Regions from separate parts of the Paenibacillus sp. MMS20-IR301 genome, predicted to be linked through region 1. Evidence: a T-box and tRNA genes for the amino acid it is inferred to sense, from the RefSeq annotation. Region 1 holds a T-box; the other holds one or more tRNA genes.
The links. A T-box is a leader RNA that pairs with one kind of tRNA and senses whether it is charged. The one in region 1 lies ahead of metG (methionine--tRNA ligase), so its partner is inferred to be a tRNA-Met.
Positions count from the first base shown of each region.

Region 2: it encodes a tRNA-Met, which carries the amino acid that the T-box ahead of metG (methionine--tRNA ligase) is inferred to sense. The anticodon was not compared.

Region 1 is NZ_CP135275.1:821,033-824,416, reverse strand. It holds gene metG (methionine--tRNA ligase) at 1-1,460, opposite strand, end outside; T-box leader at 1,704-1,963, opposite strand; gene yidD (membrane protein insertion efficiency factor YidD) at 2,002-2,265, opposite strand; gene LOS79_RS03325 (Fur family transcriptional regulator) at 2,268-2,729, opposite strand; gene LOS79_RS03320 (stalk domain-containing protein) at 2,879-3,384, opposite strand, start outside.
Region 2 is NZ_CP135275.1:4,813,553-4,816,936, reverse strand. It holds rRNA gene LOS79_RS20695 (23S ribosomal RNA) at 1-636, shown strand, start outside; rRNA gene rrf (5S ribosomal RNA) at 781-897, shown strand; tRNA gene LOS79_RS20685 (tRNA-Ile) at 961-1,037, shown strand; tRNA gene LOS79_RS20680 (tRNA-Asn) at 1,041-1,116, shown strand; tRNA gene LOS79_RS20675 (tRNA-Ser) at 1,121-1,210, shown strand; tRNA gene LOS79_RS20670 (tRNA-Glu) at 1,352-1,426, shown strand; tRNA gene LOS79_RS20665 (tRNA-Val) at 1,564-1,639, shown strand; tRNA gene LOS79_RS20660 (tRNA-Met) at 1,726-1,802, shown strand; tRNA gene LOS79_RS20655 (tRNA-Asp) at 1,875-1,952, shown strand; tRNA gene LOS79_RS20650 (tRNA-Gln) at 2,160-2,234, shown strand; tRNA gene LOS79_RS20645 (tRNA-Lys) at 2,304-2,379, shown strand; tRNA gene LOS79_RS20640 (tRNA-Leu) at 2,397-2,480, shown strand; tRNA gene LOS79_RS20635 (tRNA-Gly) at 2,488-2,562, shown strand; tRNA gene LOS79_RS20630 (tRNA-Arg) at 2,573-2,649, shown strand; tRNA gene LOS79_RS20625 (tRNA-Pro) at 2,787-2,860, shown strand; tRNA gene LOS79_RS20620 (tRNA-Gly) at 2,873-2,943, shown strand; gene LOS79_RS20615 (helix-turn-helix transcriptional regulator) at 3,331-3,384, shown strand, end outside.

The DNA.
Region 1 (3,384 bases):
TGCTCCCAGATCTTCGCCGGAGCGCCGGTCAGGAACGGCTGCAGCAGAATGGACGCGGTACGCAGCCCTTCTACCAGATGTCGCATCACCGAAGCCAGCTCACCGGCCCGGCTCTCATCCTTCGCGAGCACCCATGGCTGGGTCTCGTCAATATATTTGTTCGTCCGGCTGATCAGGGCGCCGATGGCGGTCAGTGCAACGGAGAACTCCATTTTCTCCATCGCTTCCTCTACCTTGGCGTAGGTGCTCTCAACAGCAGACTCCAGCTCGCCGTCGAATGCAGTCACTTTACCAGCATAAGCCGGCAGATCGCCGCCGAAATATTTCTCTACCATGGCCCCGGTCCGGTTGAGCAGATTGCCGAGGTCGTTAGCCAGGTCATAGTTGACACGGTCCACGAAGCTCTCCGGTGTGAACGTGCCGTCCGAGCCGAATGGCACCTCGCGCAGCAGATAATAACGCAGGGCATCCAGGCCGTAGCGGTCAATCAGCGTTACAGGATCCACTACATTGCCTTTGGACTTGGACATTTTGCCGTCCTTCATCAGCAGCCAGCCATGCGCGAAGACCTTCTTCGGCAGCGGCTCACCCAGCGCCATCAGAATGATCGGCCAATAGATCGTATGGAAACGGACAATCTCCTTGCCGACGATATGCACATCCGCAGGCCAGAACTTATCATACAGGCTGCGGTCCTCCGAGCCATAGCCGAGTGCGGTAATGTAGTTGGTCAGCGCATCAATCCAGACATACACTACATGCTTCTCGTCGCCTTTTACCTTAACGCCCCAGTCGAAGGTCGTTCGCGATACGGCAAGATCCTCCAGACCCGGCTTAATGAAGTTGTTGATCATCTCATTCTTGCGCGATTCCGGCAGGATGAATTCCGGGTTCTCCTCGTAGAACTTCAGCAGGCGGTCAGCATATTTGCTCATCCGGAAGAAATAGCTTTCCTCCTTCACCAGCTCTACGGGATGGCCGCTGTCCGGGCTTTTCCCGCCGGTAATATTGCCGTCCGCATCCCGTTCAATGTCGACCAGCTGAGTCTCGGTGTAGAAGGTCTCATCCGAAATACAGTACCAGCCCTCGTATTCTCCTTTGTAGATATCCCCCTGCTTCAGCAGCCGGTCAAAAATATCCGCCACTACCTTCTTATGACGCTCCTCCGTTGTACGGATGAAATCATCATTGGAGATATCCAGCTTCCGCCACAGGTCCTTGATGCCGACCACAATCCCGTCAACGAACTCCTGCGGTGTCTTGCCGGCTTTGCCGGCCTTCTCTTCAATCTTCTGGCCATGCTCGTCGGTGCCGGTCAGATAACGGACCTCATAACCGCGCAAGCGCTTGTAGCGGGCCATCGCATCACCGGCCACGGTCGAATACGCATGGCCGATATGCAGCTTATCACTCGGATAATAGATTGGTGTTGTTAAGTAAAAGGTTTTGTTCTCACTCATTACATTGTCATCCCTTCGTCTATACCTGATAATCTTGACACAAGTGGAAACGGCTGCGCCGTCCTCCAGAGGACGGTATCCGGTTCAGTGGAAAGATAAGGAACATTTATAGCGTAACACATATAAATGCTTATCTTTCAAAATAGCCCCGCAAAGTGATGCTTTAACTTCGATGCTTCCTCAGGTCCTTTGCAGGGGTTCAAAACTTATAAACTCTTGAAATTGCAAAAAACTCCCGCCCCTATATGGGGCGAGAGTAAACTCACGCGATACCACCCAAAGTTCCCCGGCTCCTCACAGAGCACAGGCTTCGCCAGTCCCTTGCGGAACTGTCCATTAACGCTGGAACACGCTGTACTCTTACATCTGCCGCTATCTCCGGCTTCCGCTCGAACACAGTTCCTCCCGGACCATATTCAATCTGGCGTCCCATACCGGCTCACAGCAGTTCCCGGCTCTCTGTAATGGTTGTCCACATTTACTTATCCGTTCCTCGGAATTACACTTATTATTCAAAATATACCCATCACAGCCGCACCTGTCAAGTTGTATGCGCCGGCTCATCCCCTGTATCACGGGCTTTAGGCGGCGGCACCGGGTCAAGTCCGCCCGGATGGAACGGGTGACACCGGGCAATCCGCCGGGCAGCCAGCCATGAGCCCTTCAGCGCCCCGTGAACCTCGATCGCTTCCAGAGCATAAGCTGAACAGGTTGGATAGAAGCGGCAGGTGGCCGGCTTCAGCGGTGAAATAAACCGTCGGTACACCCGGATTGGCGCTTGTACTGTTCTGCGTAAACCGGCCATAATCAGCGGCCTTCCTTGCCGTGTGAGGCAGCCGCCGCTTCTTCCTCGCGGGTCTGTTCACAGTCCTTGCAGTACCCGAATACCTCAAATTTATGCTTGACCACCCGGAACTGGTCCGGCGTATCCGTTAAGTTCATCGGGCAGAAATGAATCGGGTAAGTCTTCATGCACTGCAGGCAAATCATATGGTGATGATGATGATCCTGGCTGCAGCTTGCTTTGAATTTGACACCCTCTTCAAAGACCACCTGCTCAAGCACACCGAGCTCCTCCATAACACGCAGGTTGCGGTAAACTGTATCAAAGCTGAGCCCGCTGTATTTGCGGCCCATATGCTCATATACATCCTTCGCCGACAAATATCCCGTATTCTCGCCAAATAATCTGGCAAGCGTCTTGCGCTGATCGGTAATCCGCAGCCCCTGCCCCGACATAGCTTCCAGTATTTGATCTGTCGACAGCATTTGCCCATCTCCCATAACATAATTCGATTGAATATCACTCCCTTAATAATGCCCGAAAAGCACTGCCCCGTCAATGAAGCGTGCCTGCAGCGCCCTATTATGCCAAAAAAAAAGCCGCTCCCTGAGGAACGGCTGTTGCTAAGATGCCTTTATTTCTTCGCCGGAAGCGGCGTGAAGACAAAGTTTACAGGCAGATTACTGCCGGAAGCTACCGAGAAGGTGATCTCAACCGGACCTTCATATTCACCGGTACGGAAGACGACAGCATTCATATCCGAGCTGGACAGGCTGCCCTTATTCGGCAGGTTAACAATCGTTCCGTTCACTAGAACAGACCCGAGATAATTGCCTCCGCGCGGATTGAAGGTAATCAGCGTGTTCGCAGCAACGCGGTCAAGGACAATTTTGTAAAGCACTCCGAAGTTGCCGGAATTGGATGCCTCTGTTCCCGTCATCGGATCAATACCGACCAGATTGAGGTCGTTTCTATTGTCCCCGAGGATCAGTTTGGATTGTGTTGTTCCGACTACATCGGTCACATTGATAATGCGGGTTGAATCCGGGTAAGTTCCCCGGTTGTGCACACCGTCACGGTCAAGAACTGGCAGTGTCGGCAGCAGCGCTACCGGATCTTTAGTTTCTTCAACCATCACTA
Region 2 (3,384 bases), 3.7 Mb from region 1:
GTCGCCTCCTAAAGAGTAACGGAGGCGTTCAAAGGTTCCCTCAGAATGGTTGGAAATCATTCGCAGAGTGCAAAGGCATAAGGGAGCTTGACTGCGAGACCTACAAGTCGAGCAGGGACGAAAGTCGGACTTAGTGATCCGGTGGTACCGCATGGAAGGGCCATCGCTCAACGGATAAAAGCTACCCTGGGGATAACAGGCTTATCTCCCCCAAGAGTCCACATCGACGGGGAGGTTTGGCACCTCGATGTCGGCTCATCGCATCCTGGGGCTGAAGTAGGTCCCAAGGGTTGGGCTGTTCGCCCATTAAAGCGGTACGCGAGCTGGGTTCAGAACGTCGTGAGACAGTTCGGTCCCTATCTGTCGTGGGCGCAGGAAATTTGAGAGGAGCTGTCCTTAGTACGAGAGGACCGGGATGGACGTACCGCTGGTGCATCAGTTGTTCCGCCAGGAGCATGGCTGAGTAGCTACGTACGGACGGGATAAGCGCTGAAAGCATCTAAGCGTGAAGCCCCCCTCAAGATGAGATTTCCCAATACGTAAGACCCCTTGAAGACGACGAGGTAGATAGGTTGGAGGTGGAAGTGCAGTAATGCATGGAGCTGACCAATACTAATCGGTCGAGGGCTTATCCAAGAATACCCCAAAAAGTGAAGAAGAGGCTAACGAAGCCGATTCCGAATACTTTCCGGGGGCCCCGTAAGAAGGGCAAACGCAAATTTCGTTTCGGATTCAGTTTTCAGGAATCAAATCCTGAAGCATTTACGCTGTAAATGCCCGTTTGGTGGCGATAGCGGAGGGGTTCCACGCGTACCCATCCCGAACACGACCGTTAAGCCCTCCAGCGCCGATGGTACTTGGACCGAAGGGTCCTGGGAGAGTAGGACGCCGCCAAGCGGACAATTCCACACACCTTGTGGTATTTTTTTTGCCCATAATAGCTGTATAGTGTACGAGAACGGGCCTTTAGCTCAGCTGGTTAGAGCGCACCTCTGATAAGGGTGAGGTCAGTGGTTCGAGTCCACTAAGGCCCACCATTTTCCCTGATAGCTCAGTTGGTAGAGCACTCGACTGTTAATCGAGTTGTCACAGGTTCGAGTCCTGTTCGGGGAGCCACCATGGAGAGGTGTCCGAGTTTGGCCGAAGGAGCACGATTGGAAATCGTGTAGGCGCCACAAGCGTCTCGAGGGTTCGAATCCCTCTCTCTCCGTAGCTTTGCTTCCTTGTAAGGGATGAGAACCCTCAGTGGTTCGTTGGAGCATAAGCTTCGTTAGCAATACATCGCAATCTCGTAACGAAGTGAAGAGTATCCCTCTCTCTCCGTAGCAGTACTTTTAGAAACAAACATTATGGCTCGTTGGTCAAGGGGTTAAGACACCTCCCTTTCACGGAGGTAACATGGGTTCGAATCCCATACGAGTCACCAATATCTTCTTCGATTTATGGGATGAGAATTCCCTGGGTTCGTTGAAGCATCGGCTTCGGTAGGAATACTTCGCAATCTCGTAACGAAGTGAAGAGTATCCCATACGAGTCACCATTTATTTTAATGATATATCTCATGGAGGCTTAGCTCAGCTGGGAGAGCATCTGCCTTACAAGCAGAGGGTCGGGGGTTCGAACCCCTCAGCCTCCACCATACACATTCCCCACAAAGTGAAGCAAAGACTTCGCAGAGGATTCCGGGTACTTTCCGGGGACCCCAAGGGACAATATTTTTACTGACGCGGGGTGGAGCAGCCCGGTAGCTCGTCGGGCTCATAACCCGAAGGCCGCAGGTTCAAATCCTGCCCCCGCAACCAATCCCCACAAAGTGAAGAGATGCTTTGTAGCATATTCCGAATACTTTCCGGGGACCCCAAAGTACCAAACTTGGAACCGTGGTGTAGTTGGCCTAACATGCCTGCCTGTCACGCAGGAGATCGCGGGTTCGAATCCCGTCGGTTCCGCCATCTTTATCTGCTTCAGGGATGAGATTCCATTTAAGGGTTCGTTGAAGCATAAGCTTCGTTAGCACTACATCGCAATCTCGTAACGAAGTGAAGAGTATCCCGTCGGTTCCGCCATCTTCATGGCATAAAGGTATTAGGAATTGTGCATCCTATATCTCGAAGTATAGAGTATCCATCCTATTCCGTAGGTTATGCTAATTATATTATTGGGGATTAGCCAAGCGGTAAGGCAACGGACTTTGACTCCGTCATGCATAGGTTCAAATCCTATATCCCCAGCCACTTCACCCCAAAAAGTGAAGTTAAGCTTAGAAGGTTAATCCGATTACTTTTCGGGGACCCCTTATATGCGAGCCATTAGCTCAGTTGGTAGAGCACCTGACTTTTAATCAGGGTGTCGAAGGTTCGAGTCCTTCATGGCTCACCATTTTCCTTGTAAAGTGTGCGCGTGTGGCGGAATGGCAGACGCACCAGACTTAGGATCTGGCGTTTCACGACGTGGGGGTTCAAGTCCCTTCACGCGCACCATGTTTTTGCGGACGTGGCTCAGCGGTAGAGCATCGCCTTGCCAAGGCGAGGGTCGCGGGTTCGATTCCCGTCGTCCGCTCCATATAGATTTTGCGCCCTTAGCTCAGCTGGATAGAGCGTTTGACTACGAATCAAAAGGTCAGGAGTTCGAATCTCTTAGGGCGCGCCATCTTTTCTTCTTTGAATATCCAAAGTGTCCTCAAGATTCGAACGAGTTCGTTGGAGCATCCGCTTCGATAGAATAACTTCGCAATCGGGTGCGTAGCATCCGTATCTCTTAGGGCGCGCCATCTTTTCTTCTTTTTTCGGGATGTAGCTCAGCTTGGTAGAGCACCTGGTTTGGGACCAGGGGGTCGCATGTTCAAATCGTGTCATCCCGATTTTATATTTTTGCGGGTGTAGTTCAATGGTAGAACTTCAGCCTTCCAAGCTGATAGCGTGGGTTCGATTCCCATCACCCGCTTATATAGTTGCTTAAGAAACTCTTGAATTCCAAGGGTTTTTTTTGTATATAAATATATAGGTTGAACGAACTTAAGACTTATAGAAAAGGCTGATTCTTATGGACACCACGGCCCTTATCCGCCGTTTTTCATGGGCTCACTCCATTTATTTGGTGAAATAACGGCGCTGGTGTCCGCAAGTCCGGCACTTTGGTGCCTTTCCGCAGGCTTAACGTCTCTCCTGTCCGTAACGCTTAGCTAATTTGACATGCATATGCCGGAGCGGCTGCTCTTTACTGAAATGAAAAATGCTGTATTTTTGCAGACTGCCATGTGCTATTGGAACTGATATAGTATAGCTATGGTATCATAGGCAGTATTTACATGGAAAGTAAGGAGCATTCGTTATGACAGACAAAGTAATTCGAATTTTTAAAATTATTAACGCCATCCAGTCGAAT